Regions from separate parts of the Micromonospora sp. NPDC049004 genome, predicted to be linked through region 3. Evidence: predicted binding sites of a transcription regulator. Region 3 holds the regulator's gene; each other region holds the start of a gene.
What was found. The regulator HrcA, encoded in region 3, represses chaperone genes, less so after heat shock. The targets are predictions, from matches to a motif close to GGTTNGCACNCTCNNNNNGAGNGTGCNAACC.
Positions count from the first base shown of each region.

Region 1 (7,024 bases), on a different contig from region 3:
GTGGGGTGGCGCTGGTGATCGGCTGCAACACCTTCCCGACCTGGAACTCGTACCCCGGGCTGTTCGCCTCGCTGGTCACCGGCAACCCGGTGATCGTCAAGCCGCACCCGCGCGCGGTGCTGCCCCTGGCCATCACGGTGAAGTACGCCCGGGAGGTGCTCGCCGAGGCCGGCTTCGACCCGAACCTGATCATGCTGGCAGCCGAGGCGCCCGGCGAGAAGCTCGCCAGCGACCTGGCCCTGCACCGCTCCGTCAAGATCGTCGACTTCACCGGCTCCACCGAGTACGGCGACTGGCTGGAGACGCACGCCCGGCAGGCGTCGGTCTACACCGAGAAGGCCGGACTGAACACGGTGGTCATCGACTCCACCGACGACTTCGCCGGCATGTGCCGCAACCTCGGCTTCACCCTGACCCTCTACAGCGGCCAGATGTGCACCACCTCGCAGAACATCCTCATCCCCGCCGGTGGCATCGAGACCGACCAGGGCCACAAGAGCTTCGACGAGGTGGCCGGCGGGATCGCCGCGGCGGTCGGCAAGCTGACCGCCGACCCTGCCCGGGGCGTCGAGCTGACCGGCGCCATCGTCAACGACGGGGTGCTGGAGCGGCTGGCCGAGGTCACCAAGGTGGGTGAGCCGGTCCTGGAGTCACGGGCCGTGGCCCACCCGGCGTACGCCGACGCGGTGGTGCGTACCCCGACGATCGTGAAGCTGCGCGCGGACGACGCCGAGACGTACGGCCGGGAGTGGTTCGGGCCGATCTCGTTCGCCATCGCCACCGACTCCACCGCGCACAGCCTGGAGTTGCTGCGCCGGACGGTCGGCGAGAAGGGCGCGCTGACGGCCGGGGTCTACTCGACCGACGAGGCCGTGCTGGACGCGACCGAGGCGGTGGCGATCGAGGTCGGGGTGCATCTGTCCTGCAACCTCACCGGCGGGGTCTTCGTGAACCAGTCGGCGGCGTTCTCCGACTTCCACGGCAGCGGCGCCAACGCGGCGGCGAACTCGGCGCTCACCGACGGGGCGTACGTGGCCAACCGGTTCCGGATCGTGCAGTCGCGGCGGCCTGTCTGATTGTTGCGGTTGGGGTTTCCGGTGGTTGCGGTTGGGGTTTCCGGGGCAGCCCGCCCCGCTCCGGGCGGTCAGGCTTGATCCCTGCGCGGGGCGGGCTGCCCCGGAAACCCTGGCGTGGGCACTGTTGTCGCTCACGCATCCGGCTTTGGGAGACATCACCGGGGTTCTGCCTTGGGATGGGTTCTTTGTTTCCGGGGCGGTTCTCCTGGCTCCGGGTCGGTTGTCTTGGCTCCGGGGCGGTTCTTTGTTTCCGCGGCGGTTCTCTTGTTTTTAGGCGGGGCGGCGCATCTGTAGTTCGTTCAGCGCGGGGATCGTGGGGTGGGGGACCCGCACGCCGGTGTCGGTGAAGCCCAGCCGCTGGTAGGCCCGGTAGGCGCGGTCGTTGCCCACCACCACCTCCAGCAGCAGCTCCGGTCGGCCGCAGGCCCGCGACCAGGCGGCCACCCCGTCGATCAGCTCGCCGAGCAGCCCACTGCCCCGCCAGGCCGGCGTCACGTACACGGCGTAGATGACTGTCAACCCCGGGTCGTTCGGAGCGACCGTGCCACCGGCGTGCCCGACCAGACGGCCTCCCGGGTCCGCGACGAACTGCGCGTTGTGGGGGCCGACCGACGTGTACGCCACCCGCGCGGCGAACTCGCTGTGCGGTCGGGCCGCCGCGTCGGCCAGGGTCTCCAGGAAGGCCAACGGCGCGTCGGCGAGCATCTCCAGGCGCAGTGCCCGCATCCGGGCGGCGTCCTCCGGCCGGACCCGGTGGATCTCGGCCTGCCGAACGGCGGCTGAGCCGATATCGGTGGTCATGCCTGCATGCCTACCACAGGGGCCGGAGCTGCCTCGGGGCGTGGCCCGCCCCGCTGGCGGGCCGCCGAGGACCCCCGGGACCGGACGTCCGGGGCCCGTTCCGGCCCGTCCCGGGACCCGGTCGGGTCGCCCGGGAATACGCCCGATTTGGGGTCGTGCGCGGCCGTCACTCCTCGTGTAGCGTGCGATTTCGGTCACCCTTTCAGCGGCCGTCGTCGATCGCTGAGGCGGTGGTTCGAGGGCGTCCGGCCGTGCCGCGCGCCCGGGCAGGCAACGCTGCGCAAGAGTGAGGGAAGTGCACAGTGGCACAGGGTTCCGTGAAGTGGTTCAACGCCGAGAAGGGCTACGGCTTCATCGCCGTCGACGGCGGTCAGGACGTGTTCGTTCACTTCTCCGCGATCGAGATGGACGGCTACAAGGCGCTGGACGACGGCCAGCGGGTGGAGTTCGAGATCGCCCAGGGGCAGAAGGGCCCGCAGGCGGAACACGTACGCGTCATCGCCTGAGCGAATTCCCGGCCTCCTCGCTGGCGGATCGCCCCCGATCGGCTGACCGGTCGGGGCTGGCGGTGCGGACGCCCACCCGGGAAGATCGTGAGCCGTTCCAGCCGATGCTGAGGAGGGTTCATGACCGACCAGTCGCCCCCACCCACCACGCCCTCCGGGCCGGGTGAGCCGGGCCCGTCCGACCCCACCTCACCCGTCTCCGGCGCGGCTCCGGGCGGGTCACCGGCCTCCGGCGCAGACCCCGGGCCGCCCGCACACGGCCCCGGCCCCGCGATGCCGCCGGGACCCACCCCCCAGGCCGGTCCGCCGGATCCCACCGCGCAGGGCGGTTGGGGTCCGCCGGCCGGGCCGCCGCCCGGTTGGGACCCGGCGCAGAGCGGCTGGGGTTCGGCCGGTGCGCCGCCGCAGGGTTGGGCCTATCCGCCCACCGGCGGCTACCCGCCCGGGGCGGGCCCCTACGGTGGGCAGCCGTGGTATCCGGGGGCGCCGGTCGGCTGGTACCCGCCGGGTCACGGGCTCGACCCGAACGACGCCCTGGTCACTCCGCCCGGCGCCGGCGTCGGGGCCTGGTTCGAGCGGTGCGGTGGCGCGCTGCGGCGGGGCTGGCGGCAGTTGGTGCCGATCATGCTGCTCACGCAGGTTCTGCCGGCGGCGGTGCTGTCCGTCGTCTCGCTGGGCCTGGACCCGTCGCCCGGCTGGGAGGCGCAGGCCGAGATGGACCCGGCCGCCGGACTGCCGGACAACTTCGCCGCCACCCTGGTAACCCTCGTCGCCGTGCTGGTCGGCGGCAGTCTGCTGATCGGTCTGGTGCAGGCCGTGGGGTGGGCCGCCGGCAGTTGGGTGATCACCCAGCAGGCGACCGGCCAGCCCGCCAGCGTCGACGCGGCGCTGCGGTACGGCCTGCGCCGGGCGCTCGGCCTGTGGGGCTGGACGTTGCTGGTCAGTGTGCTCATCGGTATCGGCTTCTGCTTCTGCGTCCTGCCGAGCATCTACCTGGCGTTCGCGTTGAGCATGGCCGGTCCGGTCTACCTGTTCGAGCGGCAGAACCCGATCGGCAGGTCGTTCGGGATGTTCCACGCCCGGCTCGGGCTGCTGCTCGGCCGGGTGGCACTGGTGGGCGGGGCTGTGATCGTCGGCACCGTGGTTCCGGGCGTCCTGGAGTCGGTGGGCACCACCGGGATCGGTACGGACCCGTTCGCGTCCCCGGGCACCGCGGTTCTGGTGGTGGCGGTGATCGGTGTCACGGCGGTGCTGGCGCTGCCGGCCCACCTCGCCCAGTTGATCGGCCTGCTGATCACGTACGCCGAGCAACGCGCCCATGAGGCGCCGGTGAACGGGGCCGCACTGGCTGCGGAACTCGGCTGAGCGGGTCCATCGTGCTTGCACTCGGCAGGTGAGAGTGCTAAACAAGTCATTGGCACTCGCATACCGTGAGTGCCAATGGTCGGGACGGTGGGGCCAGGTTGCCCGGGCGTGGAGACGCCGGGGCGGCACATGGCCGGTCGTCGCGGGCTATCCGGCCCGGCCGAAGGACGTCGTCGTCGCCAGGTGGCGACGTCCCAAGGTGCGTACACCAGGCGGCCCATCCGGGGGACACATCTCGGGTGGCCCGTGAGTGTCCAGGAGGACAACGCCGTATGGCCAAGATGATCGCTTTCGACGAAGAGGCTCGCCGCGGCCTCGAGCGGGGCATGAACCAGCTCGCCGACGCCGTAAAGGTGACCCTCGGCCCCAAGGGCCGCAACGTCGTGCTCGAGAAGAAGTGGGGTGCCCCCACCATCACCAACGATGGTGTGAGCATCGCCAAGGAGATCGAGCTCGAGGACCCGTACGAGAAGATCGGCGCCGAGCTGGTCAAGGAGGTCGCCAAGAAGACCGACGACGTCGCCGGTGACGGCACGACGACGGCGACCGTCCTGGCCCAGGCCCTGGTTCGCGAGGGCCTGCGCAACGTGGCCGCCGGCGCCAACCCGATGGCCCTGAAGCGGGGCATCGAGGCCGCGGTCGCGAGCGTCTCGGAGGAGCTGTCCAAGCTCGCCAAGGACGTCGAGACCAAGGAGCAGATCGCCTCCACCGCCTCCATCTCCGCTGGTGACTCCAGCGTCGGCGAGATCATCGCCGAGGCGATGGACAAGGTCGGCAAGGAAGGCGTCATCACCGTCGAGGAGAGCAACACCTTCGGGCTGGAGCTGGAGCTCACCGAGGGTATGCGCTTCGACAAGGGCTACATCTCGGCCTACTTCATGACCGACCCGGAGCGCATGGAGGCCGTCTTCGACGACCCCTACCTCCTGATCGTCAACAGCAAGATCTCGTCGGTCAAGGACCTGCTCCCGATCCTGGAGAAGGTCATGCAGGGCGGCAAGCCGCTGCTGATCATCGCCGAGGACATCGAGGGCGAGGCCCTGGCCACCCTGGTCGTCAACAAGGTCCGGGGCACCTTCAAGTCGGTCGCCGTCAAGGCGCCGGGCTTCGGTGACCGCCGCAAGGCCATGCTCGCCGACATCGCCATCCTCACCGGTGGCCAGGTCATCAGCGAGGAGGTCGGCCTCAAGCTGGACGCCGTCGGCGTCGACATGCTGGGCCGTGCCCGCAAGGTCGTGGTCACCAAGGACGAGACCACCATCGTCGACGGTGCCGGTGACGCCGAGCAGATCCAGGGCCGGGTCAACCAGATCCGGGCCGAGATCGACAAGAGCGACTCCGACTACGACCGCGAGAAGCTGCAGGAGCGGCTGGCCAAGCTGGCCGGTGGCGTTGCGGTGATCAAGGTCGGCGCGGCCACCGAGGTCGAGCTCAAGGAGCGCAAGCACCGCATCGAGGACGCCGTTCGCAACGCGAAGGCGGCCGTCGAGGAGGGCATCGTCCCGGGTGGTGGCGTCGCGCTGGTGCAGGCCGGCAAGACCGCCTTCGACAAGCTGGACCTGGTCGGCGACGAGGCGACCGGTGCCAACATCGTCAAGGTGGCGCTGGACGCCCCGCTGCGGCAGATCGCCGTCAACGCCGGCCTCGAGGGCGGCGTCGTGGTGGAGAAGGTCCGTAACCTCGAAGCGGGTCACGGCCTCAACGCCGCCAACGGCGAGTACGTCGACCTGCTGGCCGCGGGCATCATCGACCCGGCCAAGGTGACGCGCTCGGCGCTGCAGAACGCGTCGTCGATCGCCGCGCTGTTCCTCACCACCGAGGCCGTCGTCGCGGACAAGCCGGAGAAGACCCCGGCTGCCCCGGCTGGCCCGGGTGGCGGGGACATGGACTTCTGAGTCCAGTTCCGACACACCGAACGGGGCGGGCCGCTGACGCGGTCCGCCCCGTTCGTCGTCAGGTGGGTAGCGGGCGCTGGTTACGGCGTTTCTGCGCCCGGTCGTACGGCGGGAGCAGCTGGATCGGCGCGTCCACCATCTCCTGCGGTTCCTCGGCCAGCGGTTCGCCGTCGGTGGTCATCTCGGCCAGCTGCTCGGCGTCGCCGTAGTCGAGCCGGTCGAACGGGAGTTGGCCGGGCAGTTCGCCGACCGGTTTCCAGGTGATCGGCGGGCCGTCCTCGGTCTGGTCGTCATCCGTGGTCATGGCTGCCTCCTCTACCGAAACGGTAAGGGGCGTCGATGGCTCATGCGGGCGAATGGATTCATGTCCCATTTGCCCTCTCACGTCACCGGTAGGGTCCGCCGGTACAGGAAGAAGACCCGCTCGATCCGGGCACCCGCGCTGCCGGAGTAGAACGGCACCGGCCCCACCCAACCGATCTGCGCCCGGTCCACCCCCGCCGCGCGCTGGTCACGCAGGCAACGTCGCAGCAGCACGCCGCCGATGCCCGAACCCTCGGCGGAGGGCGCGGTGCCCATCGGCCCGAACCAGCTCGGCCGGGACGACCCGTAGGCGGCGAAGCCCAGCACCTCACCCGCCCGCTCCGCGAGGTGGCAGCCGGCCCCGGCGCGGCCCACCGACCCGGCCAGCTCGCCGTCCCAGGTGCCACCGAAGGTGGACCGGGCGAACGCGGCCAGCGCCGGCAGGTCCGCGGGCTCCGCCCGGCGTACCGTGATGCCCTGCCCCGCCAGCCGTTGCTCCGCGGCCTCCGTGGACCGCAGGGCCGGTGACCCGTCGTACGACAGGTCGGCGGTCATGTTCCAGGCGGTCCGGTCCTGGTGGTAGCCGAGCGCCAGGGCGGCGCACACCGCCGGCGTGTACCGCACGTCGATGCCCGGCCAGGCGTAGTACGGCGGGTTCCCGGCCAGCAGCACCTCGGTGACGCCGCGCTGGCCGAGTGCCTGCTCGGCGCGCGACAGCAGCGCGCGACCCACCCCCCGGCGGCGCTGGTCGGGGAGCACCGCGACCAGGTCCACGTGCCCGATGCCCGCCTCGGTCGGCGACACCGAGCAGAGCAGCACCCCGACCAGGTCGTTCCCCCGGTACGCGCCCAGCCCCACCACCGCGCGGTCGGCGGCGGCCCGGGTCCACAGCACGTCCACGATGGCTGCCGCCTCGGCCGCGTCCTCGGGCAGGTCGAGCGCCTGCGCGCAGAGCCGCGCCACGGTGGGCGCGAGGTCGGGGCTCAGTTCGGCGACGGTGATCTCGGCGTCCATGGTCGCCGACCCTAGATCACCTGCCGGCGGTGACCGGCCCCGCCCTCGTTCACCCCTGGGCGGC
Region 1 covers NZ_JBEZFG010000005.1:466,141-473,164, reverse strand. The annotation lists gene paaN (phenylacetic acid degradation protein PaaN) at 1-1,076, shown strand, start outside; gene AB0B97_RS18435 (GNAT family N-acetyltransferase) at 1,347-1,877, opposite strand; gene AB0B97_RS18430 (cold-shock protein) at 2,180-2,383, shown strand; gene AB0B97_RS18425 (hypothetical protein) at 2,504-3,748, shown strand; gene groL (chaperonin GroEL) at 4,021-5,643, shown strand; gene AB0B97_RS18415 (hypothetical protein) at 5,702-5,947, opposite strand; gene AB0B97_RS18410 (GNAT family N-acetyltransferase) at 6,025-6,960, opposite strand; gene AB0B97_RS18405 (S8 family serine peptidase) at 7,010-7,024, opposite strand, start outside.
Region 1: groL (chaperonin GroEL) is a predicted target of HrcA. The motif match lies at 3,796-3,826, and genes of this name have one in related genera.

Region 2 (7,024 bases), on a different contig from region 3:
CCGAGCAGCAGCACGAAGACCAGACCCATCGCGATGAGCGTGACCGCGGCGCCCTGGGTGAAGAGGTTGGCGAAGTTGCCGGCCGACAGGAACGACGACGGCCGCATGACCGCGAACACGGTGCAGAGCACGATCAGGCCGAGCACGGCCGGCAACGCGCCGACGTCGCCACCGCGTACCCGACTGATGTAGTTGCGGGCGTGTCTCCCGACGGTCGGCGGCGGTTTGACGGCCGCCGGGCCGTCCTTGCGCACGGCGGTGGTGGTCATCGGACGCCTCCTGAGATCGAGTCGGCCGCCTGCGGGCCGTCGCCGTTGCCGCCCGGGTCGGTGGCGAGGCCGAGCCCGCCCGAGCGGCCGGCGGTGATCAGCTCAACCACCTGGGCGTGAGTGATGTCGGTGGTCTTCACCTGGGCGACCATCTGGCCGAGGTACAGCGCGGCGATCCGGTCGGAGACGGCGAAGACGTCGTTCATGTTGTGCGAGATGAGGACCACGGCCAGGCCGTTGTCGGCGAGGCGGCGGACCAGTTCGAGGACCTGCGCGGTCTGTGCCACACCGAGCGCCGCGGTCGGCTCGTCCAGGATGACGAGCTTGCTGTTCCACAGCACCGCCTTGGCGATGGCCACGGTCTGGCGCTGACCGCCGGAGAGGCTGGACACGTGCTGGCGAAGCGAGGTGACGGTACGGATGGAGAGCCCCGCAAGGGTCTCGGCGGCAAGCTGTTCCATGGTCGGCTCGTCCAGGACGATGCCGCTGTGCTTCTCCCGGCCGAGGAACATGTTCTGCACGATGTCCAGGTTGTCGCAGAGCGCGAGGTCCTGGTAGACGACCTCGATGCCGAGGGCTGCGGCGTCGCGGGGGCTGCCGATGTGCACCTGTTCGCCGTTGAACAGGACCTCACCGGCGTCGGTGGGGTAGATGCCGCTGATGCACTTCACCAGGGTCGACTTGCCGGCGCCGTTGTCGCCGACCAGAGCGGTCACTTCGCCCGGGTGGACGGTCAGGGCGACGTCGCGGAGCACCTGGACGGGACCGAAACTCTTGTCGATCCCGCGGAGCTCCAGCAGGGGGGTCGCGGACACGGGGGTCTCCTTCTTAAGGGAGGGTCGGGGCCCGTCCGGCGGGCGCCGCCCGGCACGGGAGGGGTGCTCCCGTGCCGGGCGGCGGTGGTCGTCCCGGCGGGTACTGCGGCGTCGGTCAGCTGATGCCGGCGTCGGCGCAGGCCTTGGCGTACGCCGCGGTGCAGACCGTCTCCTTGGTCACGTAGCCGTCGGCGATGACGTCCTTGATGTTGTCCTTGTAGATGGCCTTCGGGGTGAGCAGCACCGAGGGGACGTCACGGCCACCCTCCGGGTCCTTCACCGTCTGGCCGGTGTCCTTCTTCTCGCCCTTGGCGAGCGCGATGGCCAGGTCGGAGGCGGCCTTCGCCTCTTCGCGGACGGCCTTGTAGACGGTCATGCACTGGTCACCGGCGAGGATGTTCTGCAGGCCCTCGGTGCTGGCGTCCTGGCCGGTCACCGGCACCTTGCCGTTGAGCTTGTTCTTCTTGAGGATCGAGATGGCCGCGTTGCCGAGACCGTCGTTGGCGGCCAGCACGCCGTCGATCTTGCCGTTGGCCTTGGTGAGCTGCTGCTCGAAGATCGTCGTGGCCTGCGCGTTGTCCCAGGCCGGCACGGCGTCCTCGGGGCCCTTGACGTACTCCTTGGAGTCGAACTTCGGCTTGAGCACCGAGTCGTAGCCGGCCTTGAACAGGGTGGCGTTGTTGTCGGTGGGGGAGCCGTTCAGGTACGCCACGACGGGGTTCTTGACGTTCTTCTCAGTCAGGCACTTCGACAGGCCCTCGCCCTGGAGCTTGCCGACGGTCTCGTTGTCGAAGCTGACGTAGTACTGGGCGGAGCCGCCCAGGGTGAGCCGGTCGTAGTCGATGGTGGCGACGCCCTGCGACTTGGCCTTGTCGAGCACTGCCTTACCGGTGCCGGAGTCCAGGTTGACGATCATCAGGGCGGTGACGCCGCTGGTGATCATTTGGTCGGCGATGGTCTGGAAGGCGGTCTTGTCGTTCTGGGCGTTCTGAATGTCGTACTTGACGCCGGCGGCCTTGAACGCCTCTTCCAGGAACCTGCGGTCCGCGGTCTCCCACCGGGCGGAGGACTTGCTGTCCGGGAGGATGACGCCGATCTTGGGGGTCTTGGCGGAGCTGGGCTTGTCGGAGCCGGAGTCGTCGCCGCAGGCGGTCAAACCGCCGGTCGCGAGCAGGCCCACGGCGGCGATGGTGAGGATCCCCTTACGCATGTGCAGGGTCCTTTCGGAGGTGGGGGAGGTGTTGTTTTGTTGTGTCCGGCAACGTATTTCGCGTCACACTGGTCCCACAAGACCGCGCAGGTGCCAAGTTTGTTGGAAGCGATAACAATTCAGCAACGCGACTGTTACTCCCCGGGTATCCCACGGGGAGCCGACGTAACGACTGTCGTCAGCGGGTCTGCAACGGCGCGGTGCGGGCCTCGGTCAGCGCCACCAGATCCGCCGCGGCCAGTTCGAGTTGCAGGCCGCGTCGACCAGCCGAGACGTAGATCGTCGGCAGATCCAGCGCGGATTCGTCAAGCACGGTGGGCAGGCGTCGGCGCTGCCCGAGCGGGCTGATCCCACCCCGCACGTAGCCGGTGGCCCGCTCGGCGACCGCCCGGTCGGCCATCGTCGCCCGTTTGCCGCCGACCGCCGCCGCGAGCGCCTTGAGGTCCAGCTCGCCGGTGACCGGAACGACCGCCACGGTCAGCGCGCCGTCGACCTCGGTCACCAGTGACTTGAACACCCGCTCGGGCGCCACGCCGAGCGCCTCGGCGACCAGCGCGCCGTAGTTCGGCGCGTCCGGGGAGACCCGGTACGGATGGGTGCGATACGCGATCCCACGCTTGCCCAGCAGCGCCGTCGCCGGAGTGCCCTGTCCCGCCACACCGACGACGCTAGTGGACCGGGTGGCCGACCAACACGGTCGGTGCCCCGGCCGTCCGGGTGAGCACCAGGCTCGCCGCCTGGTCGCCGGCCAGCCGCAGATCCCGCCGCAACTGCTCCGGCGTGAGCGCGGAGCCCCGCTTGAGGATCTCCACCCGGCCCACCCGCCGCTCGCGCAGCAACGCCCGCAGGCGCTTGAGCGAGAACGGCAGCACGTCGGTGATCTCCAGACACCTGGCGTACGGGGTGCGGGTCGGCCGGTCGGCGTAGAGGTAGGCGATGCTCGGGTCGGCCAGCGTGGCGTCCAGCTGGTCGGCCAGTTCGGCGACGAGATGCGCGCGGACCACCGCCGGGTCCGGGTCGTACAGGTAGCGACGCGGTGGCCCGACCGACGCCTCGGTGGCGCCCGAGCCGGTGAGCTGGAAACGGTGCGTCTCGGCGCCCACCTGCCGGTGGAGGGTCGCGCGGCGGGGCACCTGGGCCAGGTCGCCGCACCAGAGCGCGGCCTCGACCAGGTCGCCGTCCACGCCTACCCACTCCGCCTCCGCGCCCGCCGGGATGAGCGCGTGGTCCAGGCCCGGCGCCACCTTCACCACCGTGCGCGGCACTCGCTCGGCCAGCCCGGTGACGAAGTCCCACGGCGGCGAGTAGGCGCGCGGGTCGAAGATCCGCCGACCGGTGCCGCTCGTGCGTCGGGCCGGGTCACAGAAGACGCCGTCGACCCGCGAGACGTCGAACGCCGTGGCGTCGCCGCACTCGACAGTGAACAGCTCGGCCAGCCCCGCGGCGGCGGCGTTGGCGGCGGCCATCGCGGCGGTCACCGGGTCGGCCTCCACCCCGTACACCCGGATGCCGGAGCGGGCGGCGGCGAGCGCGTCGGCGCCGAGGCCGCAGCCGAGGTCGGCCAGCGTGCGTACGCCCGCCGCGCGCAGGCGCTCGGCGCGACGCTCGGCGACGACCCGGCGGGTGGCCTGCTCCAGCCCGGCCCGGGTGAGGAACATCCCGGCGGCGGCCGGGCCGAACTTGCCGACCGCCCGGTGACGCAGCTCGGCCTGGGTGAGCGCCGCCGCGGCCAGCGCGGGCGGCACCCCGGCGGCGCGCAACGCCGACGCCGCCGCCAGTGGATCACCGCCGGCCAGCCCGGCCGCCGCCGTGAGGGCGGCCGACCCCTCAGGGGTACGCAGCGCCGCCAGCTGTTCGAGATCCACCCGGCCATTGTCCCGGCCGAGGCGGAAATACCGGCTGGCGGGGCGCGACTCGCTGGCACTCTCCTTGACGGAGTGCTAGCCACGGAATAACCTGCGATTAGCACTCTCACCCTGAGGGTGCCAGCTTCCGGGTCTCGCGACCCGGGTGCGCACGCCAGGCGGACCGGCACCCGCGACGACGGCCCCGCCCGGTGGCATGAGGCAGATTGACGCTGGTCAGCCCCGCTGGCCGGCAACGAAACCAGTACCCCAGGAGGGTATGCCCGTGACTACCGCGACCAAGGTTGCGATCAAGCCGCTCGAGGACCGCATCGTGGTCCAGGCGAACGAGGCTGAGACCACCACGGCGTCGGGCATCGTGATCCCCGACACCGCCAAGGAGAAGCCGCAGGAGGGCACCGTCCTCGCTGTCGGCCCGGGGCGCGTCGACGACAACGGCAACCGGGTTCCGGTTGACGTGCAGGTCGGCGACACCGTCCTCTACTCGAAGTACGGCGGCACCGAGGTCAAGTACGCCGGCGAGGAGTACCTGGTGCTCTCCGCCCGCGACGTCCTCGCGGTCATCGAGAAGTAAGCAACCGATCAGTGTCGCTGCCCCGGTCCGGCTCGCCGGGCCGGGGCAGCGTCGCTTCGAAGGGACATTCATGGCGAAGATCCTGAGCTTCTCGGACGACGCCCGGCACCTGCTGGAGCACGGTGTCAACGCCCTCGCAGACGCGGTCAAGGTCACCCTCGGCCCGCGCGGGCGCAACGTCGTCCTGGACAAGAAATTCGGTGCGCCGACGATCACCAACGATGGTGTGACCATCGCCAAGGAGATCGAGCTCACCAACCCCTACGAGAACCTCGGCGCGCAGCTGGTCAAGGAGGTGGCGACCAAGACCAACGACGTCGCCGGCGACGGGACCACCACCGCGACCGTGCTGGCGCAGGCGATGGTCCGCGAGGGCCTGCGCAACGTGACCGCCGGGACCAACCCGGCCGGCCTCAAGCGGGGCATCGACGCGGCGGCCGCCAAGGTCTCCGAGGCGCTGCTCGGCCGGGCCGTCGAGGTCGCCGGCAAGGAGTCGATCGCGAACGTGGCGACGATCTCCGCGCAGGACGCCACCATCGGCGAGCTGATCGCCGAGGCGATGGAGCGGGTCGGCCGCGACGGTGTCATCACCGTCGAGGAGGGCTCGATGCTCACCACCGAGCTGGAAGTGACCGAGGGTCTCCAGTTCGACAAGGGCTTCATCTCGCCGAACTTCGTCACCGACCTGGAGGGTCAGGAGTCCGTCCTGGAGGACGCGTACATCCTGGTCACCACCCAGAAGATCTCGGCGATCGAGGAGCTGCTGCCGCTGCTGGAGAAGGTCCTGCAGAACAGCAAGCCCCTGCTGATCATCGCCGAGGACGTGGACGGTCAGGCGCTCTCCACCCTGGTGGTCAACTCGCTGCGCAAGACCCTCAAGGTCTGCGCGGTCAAGGCCCCGGGCTTCGGCGACCGGCGCAAGGCCATGCTCCAGGACATCGCGATCTCCACCGGCGCGGAGCTGGTCGCCCCGGAGCTGGGCTACAAGCTCGACCAGGTCGGCCTGGAGGTGCTCGGCAGCGCCCGGCGCGTCGTGGTCGACAAGGAGAACACCACGATCGTCGACGGCGGCGGCCAGAAGGCCGATGTCGACGACCGGGTCTCGCAGATCCGCAAGGAGATCGAGGCCTCCGACTCCGACTGGGACCGGGAGAAGCTGGCCGAGCGGCTGGCGAAGCTCTCCGGCGGCATCGCCGTGATCAAGGTGGGTGCGGCGACCGAGGTCGAGATGAAGGAGCGCAAGCACCGCATCGAGGACGCCATCGCGGCGACCAAGGCCGCGGTCGAGGAGGGCACCGTGCCCGGCGGTGGCGCCGCCCTGGTGCAGATCCTTCCGGTGCTCGACGACGACCTGGGCTTCACCGGTGACGAGAAGGTCGGCGTCTCGATCGTGCGCAAGTCGCTGGTCGAGCCGCTGCGCTGGATCGCGCAGAACGCCGGTCACGACGGTTACGTCGTGACGCAGAAGGTCGCCGGCATGGAGTGGGGCAACGGTCTCGACGCCGCCAAGGGCGAGTACGTCGACCTGGCCAAGTCCGGCATCATCGACCCGGTGAAGGTGACCCGCAACGCGGTCACCAACGCCGCCTCGATCGCCGGTCTGCTGCTCACCACCGAGAGCCTCGTGGTGGAGAAGCCGGAGCAGGCCGAGCCGGCCGCCGCCGGTGGGCACGGCCACGGCCACGGCCACCAGCACGGCCCGGGCTTCTGATCCGGTAGCGACACCCGTTGCGGGGCACACCGTCGTACGGCGGTGTGCCCCGGTTCGTCTCCGCGATCATTACCAAGCGCTGACGTGGTTGGCGACCCGGCGAGACGAACGCGCACACTGGGCCGATGAGCACCACGTCGCGGCGGTACGCCGCGCTGGCCGGAGTGACCGCCGCCGCCGTCGCGATCGGGATCGCGGAGCCGGTGGCGGTGCTGACCGGCCCCCGGTCGGCGCCACTGGTCGCGGTCGGCGGGGTGGTGGTCGACGCCGTCCCCGAGCCGCTCAAGCAGTTCGCCATCGACGTCTTCGGCACCGCCGACAAGATCGCCCTGCTGACCGGAACGGCACTGCTGCTGGGTGCCTTCGCCGCGCTGCTCGGGATGCTGGCGGTCCGCCGGCTGGCCCTGGGCCTGGCCGGAATCGCGGCGTTCGGCGTCGTCGGTGTGGCCGCCGCGCTGACCCGCTCCGGCGCGGACGTCTTCGACGCCCTGCCGTCGTTGGTCGGTGGCGCGCTCGGCGCCCTGGTGCTCTGGCTGTTCATCGCCGGCCCGTTCGAGCTGGACCCCTGGCCCTGGGCCCC
Region 2 covers NZ_JBEZFG010000005.1:103,332-110,355, reverse strand. The annotation lists gene AB0B97_RS16685 (ABC transporter permease) at 1-269, opposite strand, end outside; gene AB0B97_RS16680 (ATP-binding cassette domain-containing protein) at 266-1,084, opposite strand; gene AB0B97_RS16675 (substrate-binding domain-containing protein) at 1,200-2,294, opposite strand; gene ybaK (Cys-tRNA(Pro) deacylase) at 2,473-2,952, opposite strand; gene AB0B97_RS16665 (methyltransferase domain-containing protein) at 2,963-4,159, opposite strand; gene groES (co-chaperone GroES) at 4,419-4,733, shown strand; gene groL (chaperonin GroEL) at 4,804-6,444, shown strand; gene AB0B97_RS16650 (molybdopterin-dependent oxidoreductase) at 6,570-7,024, shown strand, end outside.
Region 2: groES (co-chaperone GroES) is a predicted target of HrcA. The motif match lies at 4,255-4,285, and genes of this name have one in related genera.

Region 3 (7,024 bases):
GTGTGCGACAACAGCCGGCGCACGGTCAGCTCGCCGTGCGCGGGAAGGTCCAGGTGCCGGCCCACCGGGTCGTCCAGGTCCAGCAGCCCGTCGTCGCGGCACTGGAGGGTGAGCACCGCCGTGAAGGTCTTGGTGACCGAGCCGATCCGGAACTGGGTGCCCGGCCCCAACGGACTGTCGGTGCCGGTGCCCCCGACAGTGCACGTCCACAGCTGTCGGTCGGCGCGGTGCAGCGCCGCCGACACCGCCGGCACCCGGGCGTCGGCCTGCACCCGGCGGACCAGCCGACCCAACCGGTCGTACGCGTCGGGGCCGGCCGTCACGCCAGGTCCCGGGCGAGCATCGGACCGAGCGGGGCGCCACCGAGCAGGTGCGCGTGCGCGTGGAAGACCTCCTGCCCGCCGTACGCCCCGGTGTTGAACATCAGCCGGAACCCGTCGCCGAGCAGCCCCTCGTCCTCGGCCACCGCGGCGGCCGTGGCGAGCACCGCACCGGCCAGCGCCGGGTCACCCTCGGCGAGCGTGGCGACGTCGGCGTAGTGCTCCTTCGGAATGACCAGGACGTGCACCGGGGCCTTCGGGTCGATGTCGCGGAAGGCGAGCGTGGTGGCGGTCTCCCGGACCACGGTGGCCGGGATCTCCCCGGCGACGATGCGGCAGAACAGGCAGTCGGATCCCATCGGGGCAGTGTAAGGAGAGGATGCACGGTTGAGGCAGGATGGCCGGCATGACGGATCGGGCGGTACTGGTGACCGGCTCCTCGCGTGGCATCGGCCGCGCGGTGGTGGAGGCGTTCGCCGCCAGCGGCGACCGGGTGGCCATCCACCACCGCGACTCCGGCGACGCGGCCGAGAAGCTGCGCGCGGGGCTGCCCGGCTCGGGGCACGTGGTGGTCCGCGCGGACCTCACCGACCCGGACGCGGTCCGGGCCATGGTCGACCGGGCCGCCGAACTGCTCGGCGGGCTGGACGTGCTGGTCAACAACGCCGGGACGTACGGCGACCGGGACGTCCCGCACCCGATCTTCGGCACGTCGTACGACGAGTGGCAGCAGCGCTGGCGGCAGGTGCTGGAGACCAACCTGACCGGGGCCGGCAACGTCATCTGGTGCGCCGCCCAGCACCTGCGCGAGCGCGGCGGCCGGATCGTCAACGTGTCGTCCCGGGGCGCGTTCCGGGGTGAGCCGGACCAGCCGGCGTACGGCGCCAGCAAGGCGGGGCTGAACGCGTTGGGGCAGTCCCTCGCCGTGGCGCTCGCGCCGTACGGCATCACGGTGGCCACCGTCGCGCCGGGCTTCGTGGCGACGGACATGACGACCGAGCACCTGCGCGGTGAGCGGGGCGCGGCCATCCGGGCGCAGAGCCCGTTCGACCGGGTGGCCCGGCCGGAGGAGATCGCCGCCGCCGTGCACTGGCTGGCCTCACCCGAGGCGGAGTGGGCGTCGGGCACCATCGTCGACCTCAACGGCGCCTCCTACCTGCGCAGCTGACCGGCCGCTCCCAGCGCAGTCCGGGGTGAGCAGGGCCTCCGGGCCACTCATCGCGTCCTTTGCTCTGCTTCAATCGGCGCAACACCCGAGGGCCGAAACTGTTGCGTCCGTTGAAGCAGAGCAAAGGACGCCGACGAGGTTGCCGGGGTCGGGCACGGCGGCCCGCCGCCGAACCGAGGGTGGGGCTACCAGCGGCCGAGGCGGGTGGCGAGCACGGCGAGCGCCGCGACCCCGGCCGTCGAGGTGCGCAGCACGGCTGGTCCGAGTCGGACCGGCCGGCCGCCGGCCTCGCGGAAGGCGGTCAACTCGGCCGGGGCGATGCCGCCCTCGGGGCCGACGACCAGGACGATCTCACCGCCGGTCGGCAGGTCGGCGGTGGTGAGCCGCTCCTGCGCCTCCTCGTGCAGGACGAACCCGGCGGCGGCGCCGGCGATCCGGCGGGCGACAGTCGCGGTCGACTCGTCGGGCGCACCGGCCACCACCGGCAGCCAGGGCCGGCGGGCCTGCTTCGCCGCCTCGCGAGCCGTGGCGACCCACTTCTGCCGCGCCCGTACGCCCCGGTCGCCGCGCCACTGGACCACCGAGCGCGACGCCGCCCAGGGCACGATCTCGTCCACCCCGACCTCGGTCATCGCCTGCACGGCCAGCTCGCCCCGGTCACCCTTGGCGATGCCCTGCACGGTGACGATCCGGGGTACGGGCGCGTCCGCGTACTCCCGGTTGGTGACGCTGACCTCCAGGCTGCCCCTGCCGACGGCGGTGACCACTGCGGCGGCCGTGCCACCCCGCCCGTCGGCGAGCAGCAGCTCCTCGCCGACGCGCAACCGCTGCACGGTGGCGGCGTGGTGCCCCTCGGGCCCGTCGAGGGTCAGCGCGTCGCCGGTGGGCAGCGCGTCGACCAGGAAGAGCGGCGCGGACACGTCAGGCGTGGCCGTTGAACGCGTCGCGCATCCGGGAGAAAAAGCCGCCCTGCTTGGTCAGCTCGGCGACCTCCTCGCCCCGGGTCTTGGCGAAGTCGCGCAGCATCTTCTCCTGGTCGGGGTCGAGCTTGGTGGGCGTCCGGACGTCGAGGTGCACGTAGAGGTCGCCCCGGCCGGTGCCGCGCAGGTGCGGTACGCCCCGGGCGCGCAGCCGCAGCGTGCTGGCCGGCTGGGTGCCGGCCTTGACGTCGACGGTCTCCTCGCTGTCCAGCGTCTTGATGGTGAGCCGGGTGCCCAGCGCGGCGGCCGTCATCGGCACGGTGACGCGGCAGTGCAGGTCGTCGCCCTTGCGGGAGTAGACGTCGTGCGGCCGCTCGTGGATCTCCACGTAGAGGTCGCCGGCGGTGCCGCCACCCGGGCCGACCTCGCCCTGCTGGGCCAGCCGGATCCGCATGCCGTCCTCGACACCGGCCGGGATCTTGACGGTGAGCGAGCGGCGGGTGCGCACCCGGCCGTCGCCGGCGCAGGTGGGGCAGGGGTGCGGGATTGTCGTGCCGTAGCCCTGGCAGACGGTGCACGGCCGGGCGGAGACCACCTGGCCGAGGAAGGTGCGCTGCACCGACTGCACCTCGCCCCGACCGCCGCACGCCTCGCAGGTGGCCAGGTGGGTGCCGGCGGCCGTGCCGGCGCCCGAGCAGGTGGTGCAGAGCACCGCGGTGTCGACGGTGATCGGGGCCTCGACGCCGAACGCCGTCTCGTGCAGGTCGAGTTCGAGGCGCAGGATCGCGTCGGCGCCCGGCCGGGTCCGCGGCCGTGGGCCACGGGCGCCACCTGCCGCGCCGCCGAAGAACGCGTCCATGATGTCCTGGAAGCCGACGAACGGGCCGGCCCCGCCGGGGCCACCCGGACCGCCCGCGCCGCCGCCTCCCGGGGCGAGCGGGTCGCCACCCAGGTCGACGATCTGCCGCTTGCGGTCGTCCGAGAGGACCTCGTACGCGGCGTTGATGTCCTTGAACTTCTCCTGGGCCTCCGGGTCCGGATTGACGTCCGGGTGGAACTGGCGTGCCAGCTTGCGGTAGGCGCGCTTGATCTCGTCATCGGAGGCTTCCCGGCTGACACCGAGGATGCCGTAGTAGTCCCTGGCCACTGCGTTCCGTGTCCTCATGTTCGTCTCGCGTTACGCCGACCGGCGGCCGCAGCCGGCCGTCGGCCCTGACTGGTCAGTTCTGGGCCAGCAGCTCGCCCACGTAGCGTGCCACGGCGCGCACCGTGGCGATGGTGCCGGGGTAGTCCATGCGGGTGGGCCCCAACACGCCGAGGCCGCCCACGATGGTGGCCCCCGGGCCGTACCCGGTGCTGACCACCGAGGCGGCGCGCAGGTTGTCGAACTCGTTCTCGTCGCCGATCAGGACCCGGGTCGTGCTGGGCTCGGTCTCGCCGATGAGCTTGAGCAGTACGACCTCCTCCTCCAGCGCCTCCAGGATGGGTCGCAACGAGCCCTGGAAGTCGAGCAGGCCGCCCCGGGTGAGGTTGGCGGTGCCGGCCAGGGCGATGCGCTCCTCGTGCCGCTCGACGAGCGTCTCCAGCAGGACCGTGGAGAGGGTGGTCATCGCGCCGCGCAGCTCCGACGGCACCTCCTCGACCAGCGCCTGCACCAGTGGCGGGGTGTCGGACAGGCGGGCGCCGGCGAGCTTCTCGTTGGCGAGCCGGCGCAGGTCGGTGACGTCGTCGGCGGGCACCGGCGCGGGCAGCTCCACCAGCCGCTGCTCGACCCGCCCGGTGTCGGCGATCATGACGAGCATCAGCCGGGTGGTGGAGATCGGCACCAGCTCCAGGTGGCGCACCGAGGAGCGGGCCAGGCTCGGGTACTGCACGACGGCGACCTGCCGGGTGAGCTGGGCGAGCAGACGGACGGTGCGGTGCACCACGTCGTCGAGATCGACCGCGCCGACGAGGAAGCGCTCGATGGCCCGGCGTTCGGCCGGGCTGAGCGGCTTGACCCGGGACAGCCGGTCGACGAACAGGCGGTAGCCGCGGTCGGTGGGCACCCGGCCGGCACTTGTGTGCGGCTGCCGGATGTAGCCCTCCTCCTCCAGCACGGCCATGTCGTTGCGGACCGTCGCTGGGGAGACCCCGAGCTGGTGGCGCTCGACAAGCGCCTTGCTGCCGACCGGCTCCTGGGTGGAGACGTAGTCCTCGACGATGGCGCGGAGCACGGCGAGCTTGCGGTCGTCCAGACCCATCCTCCGCACCTCCTGTCGCACGTCGGCCGGCAGCCCACCCGGGCCGTCGGCCGTCCTGGCACTCGACTGTAACGAGTGCCAGTCTACGTCGGCGCCCCCGCCGACGCGATGATCAACGACAGGCCGTCGGTGCGGCCCGCGCCACCCCGAGCGGGCCGATCGGCCCACGGGACCGGGCGGTGTCGCTCTGGTGCGACGTTGCCGCCGACACCTACCGTGACAGTCATGACTGAACCACCTCGCCCTCCCGGCGCGGGAGACCCCGGCAGTTACCCGCCGGAGCCGACTCCCCCGGGCTCGCCCTACGCGGCCGAGCCGCCCACCGCACCACTGTCGGGGGCACCCGACCCGGCCGGGTATCCCCCGGCCGGTGGCTATCCGCCGCCCACTGGTGACCAGCCGCCGTCGGGTGGCTACCCTCCGCCAGGTGGCTACCCCCCGCCGGGCGGTTATCCCCCGGGCGGCCCGACTGGCGGCTATCCGACCGGCGGCGCCTACGGCGGCCCCGGCGGCGGCTACGCCAACAACGAGGACAAGACCTGGGCGCTGGTCGCGCACTTCGGCGGCGCGGCCGGGATGATCGTCAGTGCGGGCGTGCTCGGCTGGATCGCCCCGCTGGTGGCGATGCTGGCCCGGGGCACCCAGTCCCCGACGGTCCGGGCGCACGCCGTCGCCGCGCTCAACTTCCAGCTCATCTGGTCGATCGTCGGCCTGGTCGGCTGGGTGCTCTCGTGCATCCTGATCGGCTTCATCGGCGTCGGCGCGGCCGTCATCCTCGGTGCCGTGTTCGGCATCCTGGCCGGCATCAAGGCCAACGAGGGCAGCCTCTACCGCTACCCACTCTCGGCCAACCTCGTCAAGTGATCCGGGCCGGCCGCTCCCCCGGCCGGTCCGGCGCACCGCTCGCCCTGCCGGCGCGAGGCGCACCGCCGGTCGGGCGGCGCGTTCGGGTCAGGGCAGCAGGTCGCGGACGACCGCGTCGGCGAGCAGCCGCCCGCGCAGGGTGAGCACCGCCCGGCCGGCGGCGTAGTCCCCGGCGACCAGCAGACCGTCGGCGAGGGCCCGCTCGGCGCCGGCCCGGCCGGCCGCGTCGAGCACTGCCAGCGGCAGCCCGCTGGCGAGCCGCAGCCGGAGCATCACGTCCTCCATGTGCGCCTCGTCGGGGGTGAGCACCTCACGGGCCAGGCCGGGGGACGCGCCGGAGGCCAACCGCTGGGCGTACGTCGTGGGGTGCTTCACGTTCCACCAGCGCACCCCGCCGACGTGGCTGTGCGCCCCGGGGCCGAGCCCCCACCAGTCCGCGCCGGTCCAGTAGAGCAGGTTGTGCCGGCACCGGGCGTCGTCGGTGCGGGCCCAGTTGGACACCTCGTACCAGGACAGGCCGGCCGCGTCGAGGGCTGCCTCCGCGGCCAGGTAGCGGTCCGCGGCGACGTCGTCACTGGGGTACGCCAGCTCGCCGCGCCGCATCCGGGCGGCGAGCCGGGTGCCGTCCTCCACGATGAGGGCGTACGCGCTGACGTGGTCCACCCCGGCGGCGACCACCTGCTCCAGCGTGGCGGCGAAGTCCTCGGGCCGCTCGCCCGGCGTGCCGTAGATCAGGTCCAGGTTGACGTGCTCGAACCCGGCGTCGCGGGCCTCCAGGGCGGCGGCGGTGGCCCGACCGGCGCTGTGTGTGCGGTCCAGGATCGCCAGCACCCCCGGGGAGGCGGACTGCATGCCCAGCGAGATCCGGGTGTAGCCGGCCGCCCGCAGCCGCCGCAACGACTCCGGGGTGACCGACTCCGGGTTGGCCTCGGTGGTCACCTCGACGTCGGCGGCGAGCCCCCAGGTGCGGTCGATGCCGTCGAGGATGCGGGCCAGGTCGTCGGCGGGGAGCAGGGTGGGGGTGCCGCCGCCGACGAACACCGTGTCGACCCGGGGCGGCGGGCTGTCGCCGAGCACGCGGGCGGCGAGCGCCAGCTCGGCCAGCACGGTGTCGGCGTACGCCTCCCGGCTGGCGCCCCCGCCCAGCTCGGCTGCCGTGTAGGTGTTGAAGTCGCAGTAGCCGCAGCGGCTGGCGCAGAACGGAACGTGGACGTACACGCCGAAGCCGCGCGCGCCGACCGCCGAGGTGGCGGTGGCGGGCAGCGATCCGTCGACGGGGACGGTCTCACCATCTGGAAGGACGCCGGGCATGGCCACTAGTGTGCCCGGCATGACCTCTCCCGACGTCCTCGTGCGGGTCGCCACGGCCCGTGGGGTGACCACCCTCACCCTGGACAGCCCCCACAACCGCAATGCGCTCTCCACCGCCCTGATGACCCAGTTGCTGGCCGGGCTTGCCGAGGCGGTGGCCGACGACGCGGTCCGGGTGATCGTGCTGGACCACACGGG
Region 3 covers NZ_JBEZFG010000013.1:90,531-97,554, reverse strand. The annotation lists gene AB0B97_RS30045 (serine hydrolase domain-containing protein) at 1-323, opposite strand, end outside; gene AB0B97_RS30040 (histidine triad nucleotide-binding protein) at 320-679, opposite strand; gene AB0B97_RS30035 (SDR family oxidoreductase) at 727-1,488, shown strand; gene AB0B97_RS30030 (16S rRNA (uracil(1498)-N(3))-methyltransferase) at 1,674-2,408, opposite strand; gene dnaJ (molecular chaperone DnaJ) at 2,410-3,555, opposite strand; gene hrcA (heat-inducible transcriptional repressor HrcA) at 3,629-4,651, opposite strand; gene AB0B97_RS30015 (DUF4870 domain-containing protein) at 4,877-5,515, shown strand; gene hemW (radical SAM family heme chaperone HemW) at 5,603-6,826, opposite strand; gene AB0B97_RS30005 (enoyl-CoA hydratase-related protein) at 6,846-7,024, shown strand, end outside.